Regions from separate parts of the Brevibacillus sp. HB2.2 genome, predicted to be linked through region 1. Evidence: riboswitches for the same ligand, from Rfam matches in the RefSeq annotation. Region 1 holds a riboswitch; each other region holds the start of a gene.
What was found. Region 1 has a riboswitch for cyclic di-GMP ahead of HP401_RS32425 (GNAT family N-acetyltransferase). Riboswitches for the same ligand answer to the same signal wherever they lie in the genome.

Region 2: it holds a riboswitch for cyclic di-GMP, as region 1 does, so the genes downstream of both, ggt (gamma-glutamyltransferase) here and HP401_RS32425 (GNAT family N-acetyltransferase) in region 1, are expected to answer to the same signal.
Region 3: it holds a riboswitch for cyclic di-GMP, as region 1 does, so the genes downstream of both, yfmT (benzaldehyde dehydrogenase) here and HP401_RS32425 (GNAT family N-acetyltransferase) in region 1, are expected to answer to the same signal.

The regions. Positions count from the first base shown of each region.
Region 1 is NZ_JABSUV010000032.1:54,089-57,301, reverse strand. Features, by position in the region: gene HP401_RS32430 (methyl-accepting chemotaxis protein) at 1-1,098, opposite strand, end outside; gene HP401_RS32425 (GNAT family N-acetyltransferase) at 1,100-1,654, opposite strand; cyclic di-GMP riboswitch class I at 1,846-1,929, opposite strand; gene HP401_RS32420 (hypothetical protein) at 2,341-2,526, shown strand; gene HP401_RS32415 (amino acid ABC transporter substrate-binding protein) at 2,765-3,213, shown strand, end outside.
Region 2 is NZ_JABSUV010000007.1:131,751-134,963, reverse strand. Features, by position in the region: gene HP401_RS07120 (methyl-accepting chemotaxis protein) at 1-108, opposite strand, end outside; gene ggt (gamma-glutamyltransferase) at 189-1,907, opposite strand; cyclic di-GMP riboswitch class I at 2,089-2,177, opposite strand; gene HP401_RS07110 (SET domain-containing protein) at 2,418-3,035, shown strand; gene HP401_RS07105 (glutamine--tRNA ligase/YqeY domain fusion protein) at 3,115-3,213, shown strand, end outside.
Region 3 is NZ_JABSUV010000029.1:26,710-29,922, forward strand. Features, by position in the region: gene HP401_RS20180 (methyl-accepting chemotaxis protein) at 1-225, opposite strand, end outside; gene yfmT (benzaldehyde dehydrogenase) at 256-1,713, opposite strand; cyclic di-GMP riboswitch class I at 1,800-1,885, opposite strand; gene HP401_RS20190 (methyl-accepting chemotaxis protein) at 2,061-2,996, opposite strand; gene HP401_RS20195 (hypothetical protein) at 3,021-3,213, opposite strand, start outside.

The DNA.
Region 1 (3,213 bases):
GGAGGATAGCTTGGAGGATTCAGCGAGCTTGCGTACTTCATCTGCTACGACAGCAAATCCTCGGCCGTGTTCACCTGCCCGAGACGCTTCAATCGTGGCATTGAGTGCCAACAGGTTGGTTTGTGCAGAAATATCGGAAATGGTTTGAATGATTTTCCCAATCGATTCGGTTTCTTTATTGAGCTCTTGAATCAGCTGGTTCGTACCTTGGATGTCCGTGATGAATCGTTCAAAGTCATTGCCGATGTTGCCAATGCGTTTTCCACTCTCGCTAGTGGCTTCTTTGGTCGATTCTACGTACTCATGCATCTCTGTAACAGAGCGGGTCATGTCCTCAACTTGCAGATTCGTCGAGCTCATTTCCCGACGCAGCTCGTCCGTATTGCTAGTCTGGACCGTAAAGGACTCCATAATGTCTTGCAGGGAAGCAACGGTTTCGACAGCGCGAACATTTACACCATCTGTTACCTTGTTCAAATTCTCTTGATAGTCTTGCATAGAGGTGAGAGACTCGTTGATCTGATCGAGAACACGTTGCAACGATTCCTTCGAGGCAATCGCTTCTTGCTTTTGTTGCTCACTTTCCTCTTGCAGTTTGTTATTGAATACAGCATGCATCATGCTCGTGATAGAGACGAAGCAGAAGGTGAGCAGGAAGTACATCAGGTCAAGATTGCTTGTCGAATGGAAAATCAATTCTCTCTGTGTCAGGAAGTAGTAAGAGACAATGCCTAATGTCGATACAATGGTCAAAATATTGATGAGTCGGTCTTGATAAATCCCCATGACGGCTACAAAGAACATAATGGTCATGATATTGATCATATGCGGGTCCAGTCCAACTACAATGAACATGAAGATCCCGATTACGACTAAGTTGAAGAACTTCATGAAGGGCGCTGCTTTTTCACGGAAGCTCGGGCGATTGGAGATGTAAGTAAAAGGTGCCAGTACGCCATACAAAATACCCAGTATTGTGAAAACGAATGTGTACGAGACGCCTAGAAAGAGGTTTAAGACCTGAACAACCGTAATAATACTTGCGAATACGATTACGACCCAATTGTTTCTTCTTCTCAATAGATCAATGTTATCCATGTTACCCACCTACCTCGACTTTTACTTGATTGGACGACGACGAATTGTACCAGGAATATTTCGGATCGTGCTTATTGTCATAGACATCTTTTAGATGAAAGAGGGTCGGAATGGCATCGGCCCCTTTGTAAAAGACGATATCTTTGGTCTGAGTCGCCTTTACTTGATACTTCGTGTTAATAAATTTAAAAAAAGTTGGATCTGCTACCCCGATTGCGTGGGTATAGCCATGCTTTTCAGCGTAATCTATCATCAAGCAAATTCCTTTTTGCCCTAGTTGTCCACGGTATTTCGGCAAAACAGCAAGACTGTCTACCTCCATTACTTTCATATCTTCTGTAACAACATCCTGAAATAGTGATTTCATATAAGCACTTGATTTGGAAAAGGGCGTCATTTCAAATGTTCCACCTGCTTCACCATCATCGGCAAGTAGGAGGAATTGTGCGGAGCCTTCTTTCGCGTACTCCATCTCGAAGCCCATGCTTGTCCATACTGTTTCTTTGATTTCATGAAATTTAGCTAACTCTTGTACGGTTTCTACTTGTTTGTACATAACTTCTCCACTCCATCGTTTTCTGATTACCGTGTTGTGTATGTTTGACGTCCCAAAAGTTATGTTTTTCCATTCTGTTGCAAAAATGAGAGTGCTTTCATCCCCCTTTCAAAAAACGAAACACAAAAAAAGGCCGTTCCATCGGAATGGAACAACCGAAGCTACCAACATCAAAAAAATTGTTCCAAGATGATGGCAACCCGGCTATCATGGTCAAAGACTGTAGACCCGTGGTTTTGCGTCGCCACCTTTCGATGACTTTGCCTTTTGCATTTATTAGCAAAACTTGTAAAAGTGTGTCGAATTTTGCTGGACATAATCATGCAAAATATAAGACAAAAGATATACTTTGTCAAGTTTTGGTAGGGTAAAGAAACTAATTGTTCATAAAGTATAGACGAACAAAAAACCATTTGTGATATCAACTAGTCCTTCATTCATAGGCGTTAGGTTAGGGTACGCAGAATGTCTTCCCCAGTGATATCGAATGTGAACTGCTGACCATCCATCCAAATTTACTTTATATAAACGTACTTTCCCCTGTTTGATGAAAGAGAAACCTTCTGAAAAAGTTTTTGGTGTTTGAATGCACGTAGCCGCTCAGGAGTTGAATGGAATACATATAAATCACCCGTAACAAAAATTTTCCAACCATCCGATAACTAGAAGGAATAGGAGGGGATATTATGAAGGAAGCAAAAGTGATTCAATTCTACTTTTCCGGAGGCGGTGAAACGATTAGCATCGAATCCACGGAACCGGAAGAGATCATTCAAATGGTCGCTAATCAAAACGACGGATGGCTCCAGTATGATGATGTTGTCATCAACGTGAGAAATGTTTCATATATCAAAGTGTGCAATCAGGCGTAAGGATAGGAAACGGGTGTATAGCTCCAACACAAAAAAGCTCTCCATTGAATGTGGAGGGCTTTTTCGTGATGGAGGTAGCCAGGCATTTTCCCCAATTATTTGGCGTATATTTCTAAGGTGCTTTTGTTTACTAAAGTATCGACTATTCCTTGCTAATGTGCTATCATGATACCTTGTTAACGTATTACCACTTTATCAGAGTAAAATATAGAGTAGGGAAACGAGGGGGATCATCACGATGAAGAAAATAGCATGGATGTCATTGTTGTTGGGTGCGGTGGTTTCGTTGGTAGTGGGCTGTTCCAGCGCAAAAACTGGCGCTGACGCGAATAAGTTGATTATCGGAATTGATGATAAGTTTGCACCGATGGGTTTCCGGGATGAGAAAAATGAGCTAGTCGGTTTTGATATTGATTATGCACGTGCAGCTGGCGAAAAAATGGGAAAACAAGTTGAGTTTCAAACAATCGACTGGAGTGCAAAAGAGTCTGAACTAAACAGTGGTCGTATTGACTTGATCTGGAATGGATATACGATTACAGATGAGAGAAAAGGGAAGGTTCTCTTTACCAAGCCTTATCTGAAAAACGCACAAGTAGTGGTCACGAAGGCAAATAGCAACTTGGCCAAGCTGTCAGACTTGGCCGGTAAAGCAATTGGTTTGCAAAAGCTGTCTTCCGCAGCTGA
Region 2 (3,213 bases), on a different contig from region 1:
GGATGAAAAGCTGTTCGTGATAAACAAAGAAACGGCAGTAAGTGGAATGACAGCCACGATGAGAAACCAAAGAATCATTTTGTTCCTGAGTTTGTTGAACAAAAACATAGGTTTGTCCACTCCTAATCCGTGAATGCGAAATAGAAACAGTCAGACTGCTGAGATGAGCTCAGCAGTCTGACAAAATATTAATAGCCCATTGCTGCGCCTTCACCGCGAGGGTCTGCACCGCCAAATTTTACATTGGTTTGCGGGTCAATCAGGATTGCGCCGGACTGTCCCATCGCATCGGTATAGGCTGCTTCAAGCTTTTCGACTGGATGCCCACGTTTAATGAGCTCGTCCAGGACTTCTTGAGGGATGCGGCTTTCCACCTTGAGATTGTTGGAAGCAGATCCCCAGTTGCGTCCATGCAGCCATCTTGGTGCTTCGATTGCGTCTTGCACGCTGAAACCAAAGTCGACGATGCGTGTGACGAGAGCGGCTTGCGTTTGCGGCTGTCCTTCTCCCCCTTGTGTTCCGTAAAGAAGATAAGGCTTGTCCCCTTTAAAGAGCATAGCTGGGTTAATGGTGTGGAAGGTGCGTTTTCCTGGTTCCAAGTGATTGATGTGTTTGGAATCCAAGGAGAAATAGCTTCCGCGGTTTTGCAAAAGGACACCCGTATCTTTCGCTACGATGCCAGAACCCCAGTCAAAGTAGTGACTCTGAATGATGGACACGGCATTTCCATCTTTGTCGACGATCCCGAACCAGGTTGTATCGCCTTTTGGATCAAGCGGTTCTACGGATTTGGCTGCTTGCTTCATATCAATGCGCGCAGCTAAATCTTTCCCGTGCTGCTTGGACAACAGCTCATCCACAGGGATATCCGCAAAGGCAGGGTCAGTCAGCCATTTGTCGCGGTCAGCAAAAGCCTGTTTGGTAGCTTCCACAATCGTGTGGTAGTAATCGGGTGTTCCTTCACCCATGCTCTTGAGGTCAAAGTTGTTCAAAACATTAAGAATAGAGAGTGATGCCATGCCTTGGGAGTTAGGCGGAACGTTATACGCTTTGTAACCGCGGTAGTCTACCGTAATGGGATCTGCCCAAGTGGAGGTATGCTTCTCAAAATCTTTCAACGTGAGCAATCCGCCGTTGGCTTTCATGTCTGCTACGATTTTTTTAGCAACTTCACCTTTATAAAAACCGTCAGCGCCTTTTTTCGCAATGATTCGCAAAGTATTGGCAAGATCCTTTTGTTTGAGAATTTCGCCTGCTGCATAAGGATCTCCGTTGGGCTTCAGGAATGTTTTGCGGAATCCATCAAAACGTTGAAGATTCTTCAAGTCATTGTCAGTTGGATCTGTCGCGTATTTTGTCCAATATACTTGGTTGGGGGAGACGGGATATCCGTTCTCGGCGTATCCAATGGCAGGCTCCAGCAGTCTGTTCCATTGAAGCTTATTGTTGCCCATGCTTTTATGGGCGTAGTTGTACGCCTCCCACCAGCCGGAGACGACACCAGGGACAGTGTTTGCTGATTCATAACCGCGGGACGGGATTTTTTCGTAGCCTTTGCCTTTGTAATAGTCGATGGTTGCCTTTTCGCCTGCGCGACCACTGCCGTTCAGCGCCTTCAGCTCTTTTGTTTTGGCATTGTAGATGAGCCAGAAGTTATCTCCGCCAATGGTTGTGTAATGAGGATAGACAACAGCTAAGGTGGAAGCGGCTGTAATAGCAGCATCTACTGCATTTCCACCGTCTTCCAATGTTTTCAGGGCCGCAGCCGTAGCCAGATAGTGAGGAGTCGTCACCATTGCGTTCGGTGACATCGATGTTGGACGGTTAGCAGCTTGTGCTCCAGAGAATGTTGATACCCCGATGACAGCAGTCAGAGCGACGGTCGAGAGTTTCTTCCAGAATGACATTCCTATGAAACCTCCTTCATGATGAAAAGAATAATGATTCATTAAACCGGCTATCCGCTGTTGCCTCACCTCCTTTAAAAGTTAAAAATACACAAACATACAAAAGTAGACAAAAATAGACATTATGAGCGCAAAAAAAGACCAATGATATAGGATCATTGGTCGCGTCCTACATCAATACTTCGGTAGCTGGCAAGCGTGTCCGCTGTTGCGGAGGTAGCCCCTGTAGCTTTGCGTCGCCGGATTTCCCCGGGTATGCCGTTTCGATATCAATGGGTGAAGCATAAAATGACACATATACTGATTCAATCGTTGTGGGAAAATGTTCCTAAAACTCCGTTTGCCAATAATATAGACTATTTACCATTTGTGGTAAATAAGAAAAATATTTTAATCCGGAAAAATAGTTAGGAATTCTATGTATTTTTCGAAAGATATTCACACACCTCCTGGGGCAAAGCTGCTTATGATGATAAAAAGGCACATTTGCCAAGGAGTGAAACAAAGACCATGATGCATCCCGATACAGAATTGCGCTATATCAACGATGAGATCGGGTACGGTGTGTTTGCGACAAGGTTTATCCCAAAAGGAACGATTGTATGGGCACAGGATGATTTGGACCAAGTATTGGACCCTGCATTTGTGGAAAGACTTGACTCATTACGAAAACAGGACGTACAAAAATATTCGTTTAAGAACCAGTTCGGAAAGTACATTCTTTGTTGGGATAAGGCAAGGTACGTGAACCACAGCTTTCATGCGAATTGTGTGCCGACCATGTATGATATGGAATTGGCTGCACGGGATATTTTTCCGGGCGAAGAGCTGACTGATGATTATGGAACGTTAAATTTGGATGAACCATTTGAGTGTTTGCCCGAGTCCGACACGGACCGCTCCCGTGTAATGCCCGATGATTTGCTTCGGTATTACCCGCAGTGGGATCGGATTGCAGCGGAAGCATTCCAACGGTTCAATCATGTTGAACAGCCTTTGCTGCATCTGATTCCCTCGAAGCATCTCGAAAAGATTCGTGGGATTACGGAGCAGCGCTTAGCCATTGATTCTGTTATTCACCTGTATTGCAGGTCACAATGGCAAACGGGGCAGCAATGGGAGACGTGAGCGGGTCGGTCAACGACCCGATTTTGTTGAACTCTGGGAAGAGAATCAGTATTATGGAATGTAAAGGTGAAGTGAAAGGTTGATTTCATTGGAAAACAAGGTAGCGGCATCCAATTTTATCCGCAATATCATGATTGATGACTTGCAAGAGGGCAAAGTAAAGGAAATCATTACCCGC
Region 3 (3,213 bases), on a different contig from region 1:
GATCACATCTCCCTCCTGGAGTGGATCACCAGACTTTACCTGCAGGGAAAATGTTTGGGCAGGCACATTGCGCAATAGCTTTTCCGTGTCGTAGACCCCAATGGTAATGTCATCGTTGAGCAAATCATTTAAATAGGGAGCAACCTTGATGAAAGCCTCGAGAAGTTCTGCATTTTTCCCCTTTTCGGAGGCTTCTGTTTCGTTCCATCCTTCGTATCCGTTCATGACCCTCTTCACCTCTATCTTTTGCTAGCATTAGTACGGAAATTGACGCTTCTTGTGCTGAACCGAAATCCATTTTAGCGTAGTAAACTCTTCTAGGCTCCATTGACCATTCAAGCGTCCCAATCCGGAATGCTTTTCACCGCCGAACGCCACAATTGGTTCGTCATTGATCGTTCCATCGTTGATATGAATCATGCCGGTCTCAATGCGCTTGGCCATCTGGGCACCTCTCTCCAGATCGCGGGTATGAATCGCCCCGGACAATCCAAATGGTGTCTCGTTCGCCATACGAATTGCTTCTTCCTCGGAAGCAAACGACATGATGCAAACAGCCGGACCAAACAGCTCTTTCGATGCAATGGACATGTCTGTGGTCACACCTGTCAAAACAATCGGCTCGACCACGTTTCCTTTTACTTCCCCTTTCAGTGCAGGAACGGCTCCTTCGCGTATCGCCTCATCGATCGTTGCCATCAGGTTGGCGACTTGCCGTTGATTGATGAGTGGACCGATTACCGTGTCTGGATCATTTGGGTCGCCTACCTTGAGACCAGATACTTTTTCCACATACAGACCGAGGAATTTATCGTATACATCTTGGTGAACCAGAACCCGGTTAGCCGACATGCAAATCTGACCTTGGTGGGTAAAGCGGCTGAATACCGCTGCATTGACGGCATACTGGAGATCCGCATCCTCCAAAACAATCAGGGCACTATTGCCGCCTAGCTCCAAAATCGCCTTCTTGAAATGCTTCGCTGCCACTTGCGCGATATGGCTTCCTACTTGGCTAGAGCCTGTAAACGAAAGGATGCGCGGAATCGGGTGGGAGACAAACCCATCGCCAATTTCAGCAATATCCGTTACAACGACGTTGATCAAGCCTTTGGGCAGACCTACTTCTTCAAAAATTTTCGCGATGAGAGTCCCTCCCGTGATTGGCGTGTGTTCATGCGGTTTGAGGACGACACCGTTGCCCGCGCCAAGAGCTGGAGCTACGGACTTCATCGACAGATAGAACGGGAAGTTGAACGGACTGATGACGCCGACAACTCCTGCGGGAATCCGATACAAGCGATTTTCCTTTCCGTCTACGGGAGAAGGGAGAATTTTTCCTTCCATGCGCACCGGGAACGTAGCCGCCTCGCGAATAATATCCTTCACAAGCCCGATCTCAAAAAATGCCTTCAGTCGGGTTCCACCTAGTTCACGAATGATGATCTGAATGATTTCTTCTTCATGCTCTTCGATATAGCGAACAGCACGCTCCAACATTCGGGATTTGGTATAGGCATTCACTTCATCCCACTCTTTTTTCGCGTTGGCTGCCGCCTTGTAAGCCGCGTCGATATCCTCCAGATTTGCCATTTTGAATTCTGCGATGACTTCCCCGTTGTAAGGGTTGATATCTTGCAATGTCTTCGCGCCAAGTCCGTCGCGCCACTCCCCATTGATGTACTGCTTGTCCAGTGTTTGAAGGATTGACATGCTACAACCACTCCCCTTTTGAAAAATAAATAGGCCCCTTTCGCATGAAAGGAGCCGTCATACTAAAACAGCAAAATACACTGCTCGTTGGCAACCCGGCTGCCATCGTAACGTGTACATTAGGCCCGTGGCTTTGCGTCCCCACTTTTCAATGGGTTTGCCCATTCATAGCGAATGCTGATAAGATTTTGTCGAAAAAAGGAAAGATATGGAGAAACCTACTTTGATTATAGTACTCCATTTCGAATAGTCAAACGTAAACATGTAAATATTTCGTGAAAGGAAAGAACAAATATCAAAAAGTCCGCATCGCTTGGATACGGACTTCTAATTTTTCTTCCTCATGATCACAATAACTTTTTGACATCCTTTACGCTCGTCGCGAGCATTTGCTCTACCGCGTTGGCGTCTCTTACGTGCTTGGTGATGCCTTCATTCAGCTCGTCCAGTAAGCCCTTTGCCTCACGTACCTGCTGGGACACATCGTCAGCAAAACGCTTTTGATGCGCGATGATTTCCATCACACCCGCCACTTCGCCGTTCAGTACCTGGAAAGCGTTCGCGATCTGATCCGTCTTCTGTGCAGCATCCTTGCTGATGGAAAGTCCATTTTTAATCGCACTGCTGCTTTTTTCACTGTTGGACAATGCTTCCTTGATTTCTTCTTGAATCTTGCCGATCAATTCCGCAATCGTCTTGGTCGAGTTCGCTGTCATCTCTGCCAGCTTCCGTACTTCATCCGCTACGACAGCAAAGCCTCGGCCTTGTTCCCCCGCACGTGCAGCTTCTATCGCTGCATTCAGAGCGAGAAGGTTAGTCTGATTCGTAATGTCACTGATTACCTTGACAATACTCGTAATTTCCGAAGAACGCTCTTCCAAGCGGCTCATGGACTTGGACGTATGAACCGATTCTTTGTCGAGCAGGCTCATGACTTCCACAACGTCCGTCATAGCCTTCTTGCCTTCATCTGCACGCGCTACCGATTGTTTACAGATGTCTGTCAGGCGCTCCCCTCGAACCGACAACTGGCTCGCAGATTCATCATCCCGCTCATTAATGGCCTGGATATTCTCTACGGCACGCTTCATTCTCGTCACCAATCGCACCATTTGATCGGAATCGGCGTTCATCGCTTGGTCCGAAGCGAGGATTGCACCCATCTGTTCGTAAAGACCGCGAAGCTCATGTTTCCATGCGTCTTGCTGTCCTGCCATTGTGGTTGTGGCTGTCGTCGCTGCTGTCTCTTTTTCTGCCAGGCCTTTGTCTTTTTTCCAAAACATCCGCTTCCCTCTCCTTTGTACCCATCAATTGTCACCTCGGCGGCTATATACGCGGGACTCGATTATTCCCGGATGTTGTTTCGCCAAGCTCAGCAAGTTTTCCAAGAAATAATAGTGACCCTCCAAGAGCTCCACGTCTTTACGCTCAAAATGCTTCACCTGCAAATACTGCTGCATTTCCAAAGCATAGCGCTCCAGTTTATCGTGAAAATCGTTG